Regions from separate parts of the Streptomyces sp. NBC_00414 genome, predicted to be linked through region 2. Evidence: riboswitches for the same ligand, from Rfam matches in the RefSeq annotation. Region 2 holds a riboswitch; the other holds the start of a gene.
The links. A riboswitch is a leader RNA that binds a small molecule or an ion and turns the genes downstream of it on or off. The one in region 2 is predicted to bind ZMP and ZTP.
Positions count from the first base shown of each region.

Region 1: another riboswitch for ZMP and ZTP. It lies ahead of OHS59_RS06035 (bifunctional 5,10-methylenetetrahydrofolate dehydrogenase/5,10-methenyltetrahydrofolate cyclohydrolase); the one in region 2 lies ahead of OHS59_RS17970 (glycine hydroxymethyltransferase).

Region 1 is NZ_CP107935.1:1,360,596-1,367,693, forward strand. Features, by position in the region: gene OHS59_RS06010 (polyprenyl synthetase family protein) at 1-840, shown strand, start outside; gene OHS59_RS06015 (right-handed parallel beta-helix repeat-containing protein) at 997-2,247, shown strand; gene OHS59_RS06020 (hypothetical protein) at 2,326-2,625, opposite strand; gene OHS59_RS06025 (nuclear transport factor 2 family protein) at 2,811-3,182, shown strand; gene OHS59_RS06030 (hypothetical protein) at 3,528-4,382, shown strand; ZMP/ZTP riboswitch at 4,587-4,673, shown strand; gene OHS59_RS06035 (bifunctional 5,10-methylenetetrahydrofolate dehydrogenase/5,10-methenyltetrahydrofolate cyclohydrolase) at 4,694-5,542, shown strand; gene OHS59_RS06040 (CU044_5270 family protein) at 5,566-6,573, opposite strand; gene OHS59_RS06045 (RNA polymerase sigma factor) at 6,566-7,098, opposite strand, start outside.
Region 2 is NZ_CP107935.1:4,180,606-4,187,703, reverse strand. Features, by position in the region: gene pdxR (MocR-like pyridoxine biosynthesis transcription factor PdxR) at 1-561, shown strand, start outside; gene OHS59_RS17985 (hypothetical protein) at 558-1,463, opposite strand; gene OHS59_RS17980 (hypothetical protein) at 1,594-1,959, shown strand; gene OHS59_RS17975 (glutathionylspermidine synthase family protein) at 1,995-3,179, shown strand; ZMP/ZTP riboswitch at 3,327-3,413, shown strand; gene OHS59_RS17970 (glycine hydroxymethyltransferase) at 3,445-4,890, shown strand; gene trpS (tryptophan--tRNA ligase) at 5,230-6,243, shown strand; gene OHS59_RS17960 (2'-5' RNA ligase family protein) at 6,431-7,009, shown strand; gene OHS59_RS17955 (hypothetical protein) at 7,096-7,098, shown strand, end outside.

The sequences.
Region 1 (7,098 bases), 2.8 Mb from region 2:
GTGCTGGGCGCGGAGGCGGCCGGGGCCCCGGAGAGCGCGGGGGTGACCGCGGCCGTCGCGGTGGAACTGGTGCACACCTTCTCCCTGCTCCACGACGACATCATGGACGGCGACCCGACCCGGCGCGGGCGTCCCACGGTCTGGAAGGCGTACGGCACGGGCCCTGCCGTCCTCGCGGGCGACGCGCTGTTCGCCCTGGCCGTGGAACGTCTCGCCGCCACACCCGGCACCGACATCCCGTCAGCCGTACGTCATCTGTCCTCCGCGCTCAACGACCTCGTACGCGGACAGGCCGACGACCTGCTCTTCGAGAGCCGCCCCTGGACGGGCCCGGAGGCGGTCCGCCCCGACGAGTACCGCGTGATGGCCGAGCACAAGACCGGTGCGCTGCTGGGCTGCGCGACCGCCCTGGGCGCCGTGCTCGCCGGTGCCCCGCGCGAGACGGTCGCCGCGCTCGACCGCGCCGGCCGTCATCTGGGCGTGGCCTTCCAGGTGGTCGACGACCTCCTGGGCGTCTGGGGCGACCCTGCCGTCACGGGCAAGCCGGTCCACGCGGACCTGCTCCGGGGCAAGAAGACGTTCCCGGTGCTGGCCGCGCTCGGCTCTCCGGCCGCCCGGCCGCTCGCCCGTCTCCTGAACTCCGCCGAGGCCCTCGACGCGACGGCCGCCGGATGTGCCGCCGCCCTGATCGAGGACGCCGGTGGCCGCGGGGCCGCCCTGGCGGAGGCCCGTCGGCACATCGCCGTCGTCGACGCCTGCCTCGACAGCCTCCCCTCGGCGTCGCGCGCCACCGACGACCTGCGGGCACTGCTCGATTTCCTCGTACGCCGCGAGATGTGACCGACTCCGGTGTCCCACACACCTCTTGACGCCGCAGAAAGCCCTTGCCACACTCACCGCGCCCCACCGTAGAAAACGCTTGCTACGACCTTGGGCCGGGCAGGCGGCGAACCCCCCACACCCCCACAAGACCATCCCCACACAGGAGAAGACGAGATGGGACGCAGAGCCGCACCTCACCTCACTCGCTCGACCCCACAGACTCCGGCCGACCGGGCGCGCGGAAGGCGCGCCGGTGTCGTCGCCGCGTGCGCCACGATCCTGGTCACGGCGGCGGCCCTGCTCACCGCTCCGGCGAGCGCGGCCCCGCAGACCCCGGCCCCACGGGCCCCGCAGGCCCCGCGCCAGGCGGCGGCAGCGTGCGGCGAGGGCTCGTACCAGGCCGATGCCACGCTCAGCGGCAGCACGTGGACCGCCCGGCGCGGCAGCGGTGTCGTCTACACCGGGACCGACATGCGGGCCGCGATACAGGCGGCCGTCAGCAGCCTCACCGCGGGGCGTACGTCGAAGGAACGCGTCGTCGTACGCGGCTCGGGCAGCATCAGCGCCGGAGCCAGGGTCTCCCTGCCCAGCTACACCGTGCTCGACGTGTGCGGCACCATCAACGTCACCGGTTCGGGCACCGGCGACCAGGCACCGGTCTACGCACGCGGCGTACGGGACATCGAGGTCCAGCACCTCAACGTCACCGGAGCACCGCTGTACGGCATCTTCATGCGCAACGTCACCAACGTGGTCCTCGGCCAGATCGACATGCGCCTGTCGGCCGGTCTGGGCGTACGCATCGACAACCGCGGCGACACCACCCAGTGGACCCGCAACGTCCGTATAGACAACGTGTACGTGTCCGGGGCGAGCAGCCACGCCGTGGAGACGTACGGGGTCGACGGCATCACCATCGGTACGGTCACCGCGCGCGACGTGGGCGAGTCGGGCCTGCTCCTGAACCAGACCGTCAACGCCACCGTCACGAAGGTGGACGCGGACGGCGCGGGCACCGGCACCGGGTACGCGGCCTTCCGGATGGCCAACCGCAACGGCCGGATCGGCAGCAGCTACGCGACCAACGTGCGGGTCGGCGAGGTCGTCGCGCGCGGGGGCGGCCGGGGCGTCTTCTGTGTCTCGGAGAGCGGCGGCGCGACCATCGACCGGGTCACCATCTCCAACACCGGCAACAACGCGATCCTGATCGAGAACTGCTACAACGTGAACCTCGCCGCGCAGAGCGGGAGCGTCACGGGTGGCGGGGAGATCCGGCTGGCCGCCCGCACGGAGTTCCCCAACAACTCGGACATCGTCGTCCAGAACCTGACGGTGACGAACTCCGTGATCAGGGAGAGCCCCTGCGGCGTCAACACGACGTTCCGCAACAACACCCTGGTCAACAGCACACAGAGCATCTGCTGACGACGTGGGCGTGTGCCTCTGTACGAGGCACACGCCCACGGTTTCGTCCGGTACTCGACTACTCGACTACTCGACGGCTCAGTACTCGATCGCCGGGAGCAGTCCGGTGACGGGGGCCGCCAGGTCGGTCACCTGGTGCAGCTGCTCCAGCTGGTAGAGGCCGTTCAGCTGGTTGAGGTTCTGGATCCCGTCGGAGATCTTCGGAATCTTGTTCCGGTGCTCGACGGGAAGGTCGCTCACGGCGATCGAGTCGAGCTCCGCGATCGGGTCCAGTTTTCCCGTCTCGGGGACCGTGGCGGCGCCCGCGGACGGTACGGCAAAACCCGTGACGCTGATGGCGAGGCCAACGGCGGCGACAATACGTCGTGTTGAGATCATGCTTTCAGCAACGGTGACAAGCTGCCTGCAGACACGGCCGCGCCCGGCCCCTCACCCGGGAGGCGCATCGGTACGGCTGCGCTTGCCGAGGTTCCCGTGCCGGAGGAGGCTGTGAGGAGGCCCTCTGCGGCCCGCTCCGCACCGCGGGCCGCGGCCTTCGCCAGTGGTCCACAAGGAGGTCCATCATGGGCACCGCGGCAGGCCCCGGCTTCGACACCGAAGCGTTGCGCCGGGGCATCGAAGGCCAGGACGCGACGGCACTGCTGTCGCTGTACGCGAACGACGCGGAGCTGCGCGTGGTCGACCGCGACACGCAGCCGAGCCACCCGATGGTCATGCACGGCCGCGAGCAGATCGGCAGGATGCTCGACGACGTCTACGGCCGCGACATGACGCACAAGCTGGATCAGTGCGTGGTCCAGGGAGATCACGTCGCCTTCCAGGAGTCCTGTCTGTACCCGGACGGCACCAGAGTGCTCGCGAACTCGATGATGTCGCTGCGCGACGGCAAGATCGTCGATCAGACCGTGCTCCAGGCGTGGGACGCCGAAGAGTGACACGAGGAAGCGCGCGGAAGAGTGGCACCGGAGAACAGGAAGCGGTGTGAGAGGTGATGCCCAAGGTCCAGATCACATCCCGTCTGACCTGGACCTTCTCGGCCCGGCTGAGCCCGGGTCGGGCTCCGTTCCGGTCCCCGCGCCCCCTGCGGCCCCGACCGGATCGTGGAGCGGGCAGGCGAGTGTCCACTTGTCTTCTCGGATCGGCTCTTCGGACGGCACTGCGGGCAGCGCGTCCTCGACGGTGATCCTCTTCCGACGCCCGGAGACGTAAGTGGCCCGACGTCCTGAAGTCGGGCAATAGTTTTCTTGTGGATAGTTTTTCTGATTACTACCTTCCTCGCCATGACAGAGACGAGTACGACCCACGCCGTCCTCCCGGTGGACGAGGTCGCCGCAGCGGCGCGTGAACTCGCCCGGGCCGGACGGTGGCAGCGCGCGTTATGCCTCCTCGACGCCACCGTCACGACCGAGCCGCGCGACCGGGCGGCGCTCGCGCTCGCCGGTGCCCAGATCGCCCTGGAACACGACTGGTTCGGCGGTACGGACACCGCGGGCGCCCGGATCGCCGCCGCGGACAGGGCGGTTGACGGACTCACCGAACCGGTCGGGCGCTGGGACCTGGACTTCGTACGGCTGCGGCACGTGTACTTCCGGCTGCTGCTCGGCGACGGGACGTTCCGGTTCGGTCCGGCGGGCAAGGATCCCGCCGAGCTGGCGGCACTGCGCAGGCGTGCCGAGGAGTTGTGCGAGCGGGCCGCCGACGACACGCGCCGGGGCTGGGCGCGGATGTATCTGGGGCTGATCGTCGACAACCTGTTCGCCGAGCGGGACGAGGCGCCCGCGCACTACGAACTCGCCCTGCGCGCCGGGGAGTCGGCCGACGACCTGCTGGCCCGCGAGGCACTGCGCCACCTCGGCGACCACGACCACGACAACCTCGACCACGACCGGGCGCGCGAGCGCTGGACCCGGGCGACCGCCCTCGGCGCCCGCGCGGGGAACGTCCCCGGCACCCTCTCCCAGCAGATGCTGCTGTCCGTCCTGGCCCGCGACGCGGGTGACGAGCCGGCCGCCACGGCCCTCGCCACCGAGGTGGCACGCTGGGCGGGCGCGATCGGGGCGGTCCGCGTCGAGGCCCAGGCAACCGCCTTCCTGACAGGCACCGACCCGACGACAGTCCCGGAGACCGAAGCCTGAAACCCGCGCCCCACCGCAAGGACACACCCCACAAGGAGCGCGAGGAACTACGCGGTCAGCCCCCACCGACCCACACCCACAGGGGCGCGAGGAACTGCGCGACCGCCCCCCAACGGCCCCCACCTTCAGGGGCGCGAGGAACTGCGCGGCCAACCCCCACCGACCCGCACAACAAATACGACACCCCCAGCGGAGCGTAAAGTGGCCGCAGGCCGTGACTGGCGCTGAGGTGGACCACCACCGGGGAGCGGCCCGACGAAACCGTCTGAGCCGCGCGCCTGGGCATCCTCCACGACGCTCAGGAGCGGCACATGTCCCAGGCCACACTCATGGACGGCACCGGTCTCGCCCGGCGGATCGTCGAGGAGACGGCGCAGCGCGCCGCCGACCTCACCGGACGCACCGGGGTGGCGCCCTGCCTCGCCACCGTACTGGTGGGCGAGGACCCCGCCTCCGTCACCTACGTACGCATGAAGCAGAACCGTTCCCGCAAGGCCGGGATCGCCTCACGGCACGTGAGCCTGCCCGCCGCGACGACGACGGCCGAACTGATCGGCACGCTCTCCGGGCTGTCCGCCGACCCCACCGTGCACGGCATCCTGCTCCAGCACCCGATGGGGCACCACATCGACGAGCGGGCGGCTTTCGAGGCGATCGCCCCGGAGAAGGACGTCGACGGGGTGACCCTGGCGTCCTTCTCCGCGATGAGCTTCGGACTCCCCGGCTTCGCCTCCTGCACCCCGGGCGGGATCATGCGGCTCCTCGACGCGTACGACGTCGACCCGGCGGGCAGGCGGGCCGTCGTGGTGGGCCGCAGCGCGATCCTCGGCAAGCCGGTGGGCATGCTGCTGCTCGGCCGCGACGCCACGGTGACGTACTGCCACTCGCGTACCGCGGACCTGTCGTCGGTCGTGCGGGAGGCGGACATCGTGGTGGCGGCGGTGGGCCGGCCCCGGCTGATCCGCGGGGAGGACATCAAGCCGGGCGCGGTCGTCGTCGACGCCGGTTACAACGCGGGCAACGTCGGTGACGTCGACTTCGACGGCGCCCGTGAGCGGGCCTCGCTGATCACTCCCGTACCCGGTGGGGTCGGTCCGATGACGATCGCCACGCTGCTGGCGCAGACCGTCGAGGCGGCCACCCGGCAGACCGGCGCCTGATCAAGCTGATCGGGGGGCGAGCGTCAGCGGATCCACGCGCTGTAGTCCATGACGTCGCCCGCCTCGACGCCGTACTCGGGCTCGTCGGCGGCGGCGGTGGCCTCCAGGCCGAGGACGGCACCGGTGGCCGGGTCCATGACCAGCATCCGGCGGTAACCGGTGCCGTCGTACACGTACGCCTGACCGGGCCGGCCGAGGCGGTCGGTCACCTGGCCGACCGGCCGCAGCCCTTTCGCGTCCGCCAGCAGCCGGGCGAGCGCCGCGTTCTCCCGGGCGCCGAGGGTCCAGGTGTCGAGCAGGACACCTGCCGCGTCCAGCAACTCGCTCGTGGTCAGCGGGGTGTCGCTGTGCTGCGCCTCCCGCAGATAGGCGCGCAGCCGCGTGGCGTCGCGCGGAGGCGGCGCCTGGGGCGGGGCGTCGCTCCAGCTCGGCGGGAAGGTCTGCTCGCTGATGACGTGCCCGTCGTCGACGAGGCGCGGACCGCCGTCCGCCTCGGACAGGACCGGCCGGCCGGGGTGGCGCGGGTCGGTGGCGACGACCAGTTCCGTGTGGCTGTCGTCCGCGTTCCAGCGCATGACGCGTTCCACGGGGAGTGTGATCGGCGGCTCGTCCTCCGACATGCCCACGCTCCACGACTGCACATGCGTGCCCTTGCGCAGCCCGGGCGACCCGTCCGCCGCATCCCGCTCGGCACGCTCGACCATCCGGTCCAGGGGTACGGGGGTGGAGTCGGCCCGGACCACCAGCGGGCGGGGCGCGGCCACGGCGGGGGTGGTGCTCGGACCCGCGACGAGGAGTGCGGCGGCGGTCACGGCCACCGCCGCGCTCGCCGCGAGCGCCCAGACGAAGCGCGTACGGCTGCGCGGCGGTCGGCGCTCGCCGCCCACGCCCGCGCCCGCGCCCGCGCCCGCGCCCGCCAGGAGGTGGTCGAGGTGGCTCTCGGCCTCGCGCCCCAGCGGGCCTTCGCCGAAGCGGGGGTCACCGGAGGGCACCGGGTTGGCGCGGCGCAGCAGTTCGAGTTCGTCAGCCATGGCCCTGCTCCTTCTGGGTCTCGACGCCGAGGGGCACTGTGATCCGCATGCGGTCGATCTCGGCTCTGAGGCGACGGCGGGCACGGTGCAGCCGCATCGCCGCGGCCCGGCTGCCGCAGCCCAGGGCCACGGCGACCTCGTCGACGCCGAGTTCCTCCCAGGCGGTGAGCCGCAGTATCTCCTGGTCGGAGGGGGAGAGCCGGGCCAGCGCGTCGTGCACCCAGGCGGCGGGCGGCTCGGAGTCGGGGCTGTCCACGATCTGTCTGCCGTGCGCGGTCTCGTCGTTCCCGAGCCGGTCCATCAGCCGCCGGCGGCGCCCATAGCCGCGTACCGCGTTCGAGAGGCAGTTGCGTGCCACGCCGTACAGCCAGGGAAGAGGGGTCGCGGGCAGGTCGGACCGGCGCCGCCAGGCGACGGTGAAGACCTCCGCCACCACTTCCTCGACTTCGCTCGTCCGGCCGTCCAGTCGCCGCGCAACATAGCGGCTGACCGCCCAGTAGTGCTCGCGATAGGCAGCGGCGAAGA
Region 2 (7,098 bases):
TACGACGGGGAGTTCCGTTACGACCGGCAGCCCGTGGGCGCGCTCCAGGGCCTCGACCCGGACCGCGTGGTGTACTTCGGCACCGCCAGCAAGTCCCTCGCCCCCGGCCTGCGCCTCGGCTGGCTGGTCCTGCCGCCGGACCTGGCACCCGAGGTCATGGCGGCGAAGGGCGGCGCGGACTGGTCGTGCGGGGTCCTGGACCAGCTGACACTGGCCGAGTTCATCACCTCGGGCGCGTACGACCGTCATGTGCGCGCCTCCCGTCTCCGGTACCGGCGCCGCCGCGACCAGCTCGTCGAGGCCCTGGCGGCCCGCGCCCCGTCGGTCACGGCCACCGGTATCGCGGCCGGTTTCCACGCGGTGCTGCGGCTCCCGCCCGGCACAGAGCAGTCCGTGGTCCGCGCGGCTGCCTGGCACGGCCTGGCCGTCCACGGCCTCACCAGCTACCGCCACCCGGCCGCCGCGCCCCCTCCGGTGGACGCCCTGGTCGTCGGCTACGGAACCCCCTCGGACAGCGGCTGGCCAGGAGCGCTGGAGGCACTGTGCGGGGCACTTCCTTAGCCCGGTGGGGCCGTGGGGCGGTGGTCGGGCCCCGGCTTCGGCCCCGGCTTCGCGGCGTCCGCCGGAGCCTCCCCGAAGCGCGCCAGCGCCAGCGCGCCCGCCACCGCCACGGCGAAGCCGAGCACGGCCGCCCAGGCCAGGCCCTCGCGGGTGCGGTCGCCCAGCCAGACCACGCCCACCAGGGCCGGCCCGACGGTCTCGCCGACGACCAGCCCCGCCGTGGCCGTCGTCACCGAACCGCGCTGGAGCGCCGAGGTGAGCAGGAGGAACGCGGCGCCTCCGCCCAGCAGCAGCGCGTACGCCGCCGGGTTGGTGAACAGCGTCGAGGGACTGAGGTCGTCGATGAGCCGGACCGACACCTCCACCACGCCGAACCCGAACCCGGCGCCCAGCCCGAGGGCGAGCGCCCGCCCCCGCCCGGGCAGCCGCCCGGCCGGCGCCCCGACGAGCAGTACGGCGAAGGCGGTGCCCAGCATCGCGTACCCGAGCGCCGTCGGACCGGTCTCGTCGCCTTCCGCGCCGGACGTGAACCCGAGCATGGCGAGCCCCGCGCACACCACCGCGACCGCGCCCCGTTCGATCCTGCTCAGCCGCGCGTCGAGGAGCCAGGCCGCCACCACCGCCGTCACCGCGAGACTCGCGGCGAGCGCAGCCCCCACCGTGTAGATCGGCAGCGACCGCAGGGCCACGATCTGCAGGACGAACCCGGCCCCGTCGAGCGCGAGCCCGGCGAGATACCGCCACTCGCGCACGGCCCGCAGAAACAGGGCCGCGTCCACACCGGAGGGACCCGAGGATTCGGCGCCCGAGGACTCCGCGCCCGGCCCGGCCGCCCGCGCGGCGATCGCCTGCAACACCGTCGCGGTCCCGAAGCACACCGACGCACCAAGGGCGCACAGCATTCCAAAGAGCACAAAGCGACTGTAGGGGAAGGAGAGTTCGGGGAGCCGCTTGTACAACCGGGCCACGCGATCTTTACGCTGACCATGTCAGACATACGGGCCCGCGGAACGGGCCGGACGGGGGAGAGACATGGCGGAGCAGCGCAGAAGACTACGGTCCAGCACGGTCGTACTGGGTGGAATGGGCATCCTCGCGACCGCCCTCACCTCGTGCGGGTCCGACCCCGACCGCCGCTGTGTGGACCGCGACAGCTACGACTACTCGGGCAGCTACAAGATCGTCGCCGACAGGCACTGCGCGTCGGGCTCCGGTTCCTCGTCGTCGGGCAAGAAGCGCGGGACGGGCGGCACCGGCGGGAGTAACGCCTACGACGCCGACTGGTACTACGACGCCGACGTCACCGCCGGCCGCGCCGAGGACGGCACCTTCAGCCGCAGCGAGGCCGTCGACCGGGACGGCTTCGGCTGCTCGGACTCGGGCAGCGGCGGCGGCTGACCGGAACGTACCCACGGATCTACGGACGCGCGACTGTGGAACGCCGCACCATCGAACCCCGCCCCGGCTGGCAGCAGACCGTCGAGGACCAGGGCCTCATCTACCCCCTCACCCGCTACCCGGACGACTCCCTGCGCCCGTACTGGGACGAGTCCGCCCACTACGTCTTCTCCCTGCCCGAGGTCGAGGCGCTGGAGGAGGTCGTCGAGGAACTCCACACGATGTGCCTGGCCGCGGCCGAGCACATCGTCGCCGAGGACCGCCTCGCCGACCTCGGGATCACCGACCCGCGGGTGGCGGAGACGGTCACCGAGGCCTGGCGCCGCCGCGCCGAACTCCCGTCCCTGTACGGCCGTTTCGACCTCCGCTACGACGGGACGGGCCCGGCGAAGCTCCTGGAGTACAACGCCGACACCCCCACCTCGCTCGTCGAGGCCGCGAGCCCCCAGTGGTTCTGGATGGAGGAACGCTTCCCCGGCGCCGACCAGTGGAACTCCCTCCACGAACGGCTCGTCGAAGCCTGGCGGAAGCAGGCCGCTCTCCTCCCGCCGGGCAGCCCCCTCTACTTCGCGCACTCCGCCGCCGACGAACTCGGCGAGGACCTCATGACGGTCGGGTATCTGAAGGAGACGGCGGAGCAGGCCGGCCTCGACACCGCCTGGATCGCGATGGAGGAGATCGGCTGGGACCGCCTCTCCGGGCGCTTCGTCGACAAGCAACTCCGCTTCATACGCAGCTGCTTCAAGCTCTATCCCTGGGAGTGGCTCACCACCGACCGCTTCGCCCCGCACGTCCTCGCCACCCTCGACAACGGCGGCGGTACCGGTACGACGATGTGGATCGAGCCCGCCTGGAAGATGCTGCTCAGCAACAAGGCCCTCCTCGCGATCCTCTGGGAGCTGTACCCGGACCACCCGAACCTCCTCCCGGCCTACCTCGACGGCCCACGCGAACTGGCCACCACCGGCGGGTACGTGGCCAAGCCCCTTCTCGGCCGCGAGGGCGCCGGCGTCACGGTCCACGAGCCGGGTGCCGGTCCCGTCGTCCGTGAAGAGGCCTGCTGCTACCAGGAGCTGGCGCCCCTGCCGTCCTTCGACGGCAACCGGGTCGTCCTCGGCGCCTGGGTCGTCGGACACGAGTCGGCGGGCCTCGGCATCCGCGAGTCGTCCGGCCTGATCACCGACGAGTACGCGCGCTTCCTGCCGCACGTCATCCTCTGACCCGCGACCTCCGACCCACGATCCTCCGACCCACGAGTTCTGGCCCACGAGTTCTGGCCCACGGCAGGGCCCGGTCACGACCGGGCTCTGCCGTCGCTCGCATGGTGGACGGCGGAGCCCCTCCTCCGGGCGCTCCCGGTACGCTGATCCACGGGCCGTGACTGGCGCGCTGGGATGGGATCGACCATCGGGGAGCGGCCCGGGAACTGTGTGCCGTGCGCCTGGGCCGAACCGTGAACGCCGAACGCCACGTCCGGAGGCCGTCATGCCAGAGCCCCTTTCCACCGAATCCACCGCCTTTCGCAGCGCCCTCGAAGTGATCCGTGCCGTCGAACCACGGATCGCCGACGCCATCGGGCAGGAGGTCGCCGACCAGCGCGAGATGCTCAAGCTGATCGCCTCCGAGAACTACGCCTCCCCGGCCACCCTCCTCGCGATGGGCAACTGGTTCAGCGACAAGTACGCGGAAGGCACCATCGGCCGCCGCTTCTACGCCGGCTGCCGCAACGTGGACACCGTCGAGGCCCTCGCCGCCGAGCACGCCCGCGAGCTCTTCGGCGCCGAGCACGCCTACGCCCAGCCGCACTCCGGCATCGACGCCAACCTCGTCGCCTTCTGGGCCGTCCTCGCCCAGCGCGTCGAGGCCCCCGCCCTGGAGAAGGCCGGCGTCCGCAACGTCAACGACCTCTCCGAGGCCGACTGGGCCGAGCTGCGCCAGGCCTTCGGCAACCAGCGCATGCTCGGCATGTCCCTGGACGCCGGCGGCCACCTCACCCACGGCTTCCGCCCGAACATCTCCGGCAAGATGTTCGACCAGCGCTCCTACGGCACCGACCCCACGACCGGCCTCATCGACTACGAGGCCCTGCGTGTCTCGGCCCGCGAGTTCAAGCCGATGATCATCGTCGCCGGCTACTCCGCGTACCCCCGTCTCGTGAACTTCCGGATCATGCGGGAGATCGCCGACGAGGTCGGCGCCACGCTCATGGTCGACATGGCCCACTTCGCCGGCCTCGTCGCCGGCAAGGTCCTCACCGGGGACTTCGACCCGGTGCCGCACGCCCAGATCGTCACCACGACCACCCACAAGTCGCTGCGCGGCCCGCGCGGCGGCATGGTCCTGTGCGACTCGTCGCTCGCCGACCAGGTCGACCGCGGCTGCCCGATGGTCCTCGGCGGCCCCCTTCCGCACGTCATGGCCGCCAAGGCGGTCGCACTCGCCGAGGCACGCCGCCCCGAGTTCCGCGACTACGCCCAGGCCGTCGTCGACAACGCCCGCGCCCTCGCCGAGGGCCTGATGCGGCGCGGCGCCACGCTGGTCACCGGCGGCACGGACAACCACCTCAACCTCATCGACGTCGCCTCCTCCTACGGCCTCACCGGCCGCCAGGCCGAGTCGGCCCTGCTCGACTCGGGCATCGTCACCAACCGCAACGCGATCCCCGCCGACCCCAACGGCGCCTGGTACACCTCGGGCATCCGGATCGGCACGCCCGCGCTGACCACCCGGGGTCTCGGTGCCACCGAGATGGACGAGATCGCGGGCCTGATCGACCGCGTCCTCACCACCACGGAACCGGGCACCACCAAGAAGGGCGCCCCCTCCAAGGCGCAGCACGTCCTCGACCCGAAGATCGCGGACGAGATCTCCCACCGCGCGACCGACCTCCTGACCGGCTTCCCGCTGTACCCGGAGATCGACCTCGGCTGAGATCCCGCCCGTCCCGGCCCCGGGCGTTCCGGCCCCGGCCGTCTCGCAACTCGCTCAGCTCCTGTCGTGACTCCCGCGGCGGCCCCGGCCCATGCCGGGCCGCCGCGCGGCGTATCCGCAGGGTGCCGACTGTGTTCCTCGTCTCATCGGCGACGACGGAGGGCGGCCGTTGGCCCGAACCGAGCGCGGTGTTCGTACGGGCCCGCTCCGGCCGCGGCCGTACGGGCACGCCCCGGTCGCGGCGGCACGATCTCTTGTTACACCGCCGGAGACGGATCGGTTCCCACCTGTTTCCGACCAGTTCCGGAGTGGGCCCCGGCACCTGAGAGAATGGTGAGCATGGCCTCTGATCGTCCCCGTGTGCTTTCTGGAATCCAGCCCACCGCAGGCTCGTTCCACCTCGGCAACTACCTCGGCGCCGTCCGCCAGTGGGTGGCCCTGCAGGAGTCCCACGACGCCTTCTACATGGTCGTGGACCTGCATGCGATCACCCTTCCGCAGGACCCCGCGGACCTGCGCGCGAACACCCGGCTCGCCGCCGCCCAGCTGCTGGCCGCCGGGCTCGATCCCGAGCGCTGCACACTCTTCGTCCAGAGCCATGTCCCCGAGCACGCCCAGCTCGCGTGGGTCATGAACTGCCTCACCGGCTTCGGCGAGGCCGCCCGCATGACCCAGTTCAAGGACAAGTCCGCCAAGCAGGGCGCCGACCGCGCCTCGGTCGGTCTCTTCACGTACCCGATCCTGCAGGTCGCGGACATCCTGCTGTACCAGGCCAACGAGGTTCCCGTCGGCGAGGACCAGCGCCAGCACATCGAGCTGACCCGTGACCTCGCCGAGCGGTTCAACGGCCGTTTCGGTCAGACGTTCACGGTGCCGAAGCCGTACATCCTCAAGGAGACGGCGAAGATCTTCGATCTTCAGGACCCGTCGATCAAGATGAGCAAGTCGGCGTCGACGCCGAAGGGCCTCATCAACCTCCTCGACGAGCCGAAGGCCACCGCGAAGAAGGTCAGGAGCGCGGTCACCGACACGGACACGGTGATCAGGTTCGACCCCGTGGAGAAGCCGGGCGTCAGCAACCTGCTGGGCATCTACTCCACCCTCACGGGCACCGGTATCGCCGAACTTGAGCAGAAGTACGTCGGTAAGGGCTACGGTGCGCTGAAGACGGACCTGGCGGAGGTCATGGTCGACTTCGTGACGCCCTTCCGGGAGCGCACCCAGCAGTATCTGGACGACCCGGAGACGCTCGACTCGATCCTGGCCAAGGGCGCGGAGAAGGCCCGCGCGGTCGCCGCGGAGACGCTTTCCCAGACGTACGACAAGGTGGGTTTCCTGCCCGCCAAGCACTGATCGCCGGACACCGGCCGCCGTTGCGGGAGCCCGTACGGCGGTCGGGACGAGATCAGGACAACACCGGCACGGCATCCGCTACGGGCCCGCACCGTCGTACAGTCGATAGCCGAACCGGCAGCAGCCCCTGCCCCACCAGAACGCCAAGACGGCAGAACAGAACACAGACACAACGACAGGAGACGACGTGGGGACCGTAACGATCGGTGTGTCGATCGCGGTCCCGGAGCCACACGGCAGCCTGCTCCAGGAGCGGCGCGCGGGCTTCGGTGACCCCGCGGCGTCCGGCATTCCCACCCACGTCACACTGCTGCCGCCGACCGGCGTCGAGCGGTCGGACCTGCCCGCGATCGAGGCGCATCTCGTCGAGGTCGCGGCCGCCGGCCGCCCCTTCTCGATGCGGCTGCACGGGACGGGAACCTTCCGTCCGCTGTCCCCGGTCGTGTTCGTGCAGGTGGTCGAGGGCGCCGAGGCCTGCACCTGGCTGCAGAAGCAGGTCCGGGACGCCTCCGGGCCCGTGGCGCGCGAGCTGCAGTTCCCGTACCACCCCCATGTGACGGTGGCGCACGGCATCGACGACGAGGCGATGGACCGCGCCTTCGAGGAACTCGCGGAGTACGAGGCGCACTGGCCGTGCACCGGCTTCGCGCTCTACGAGCAGGGGCCCGACGGCGTGTGGCGCAGGCTGCGCGACTACGTCTTCGGGGGCGCGGTCGTACCGCCCCAGGCGGCCCACGTGGCACGAGGCCCGCTCCCGGCCTGCTGACCGCACCGGTCACGGCGACACACGGGACCGACCGGGCGGTCGCGAAGACACGCCGGACCAGCGGCTGGGGGATCATGCGCAGGATCATG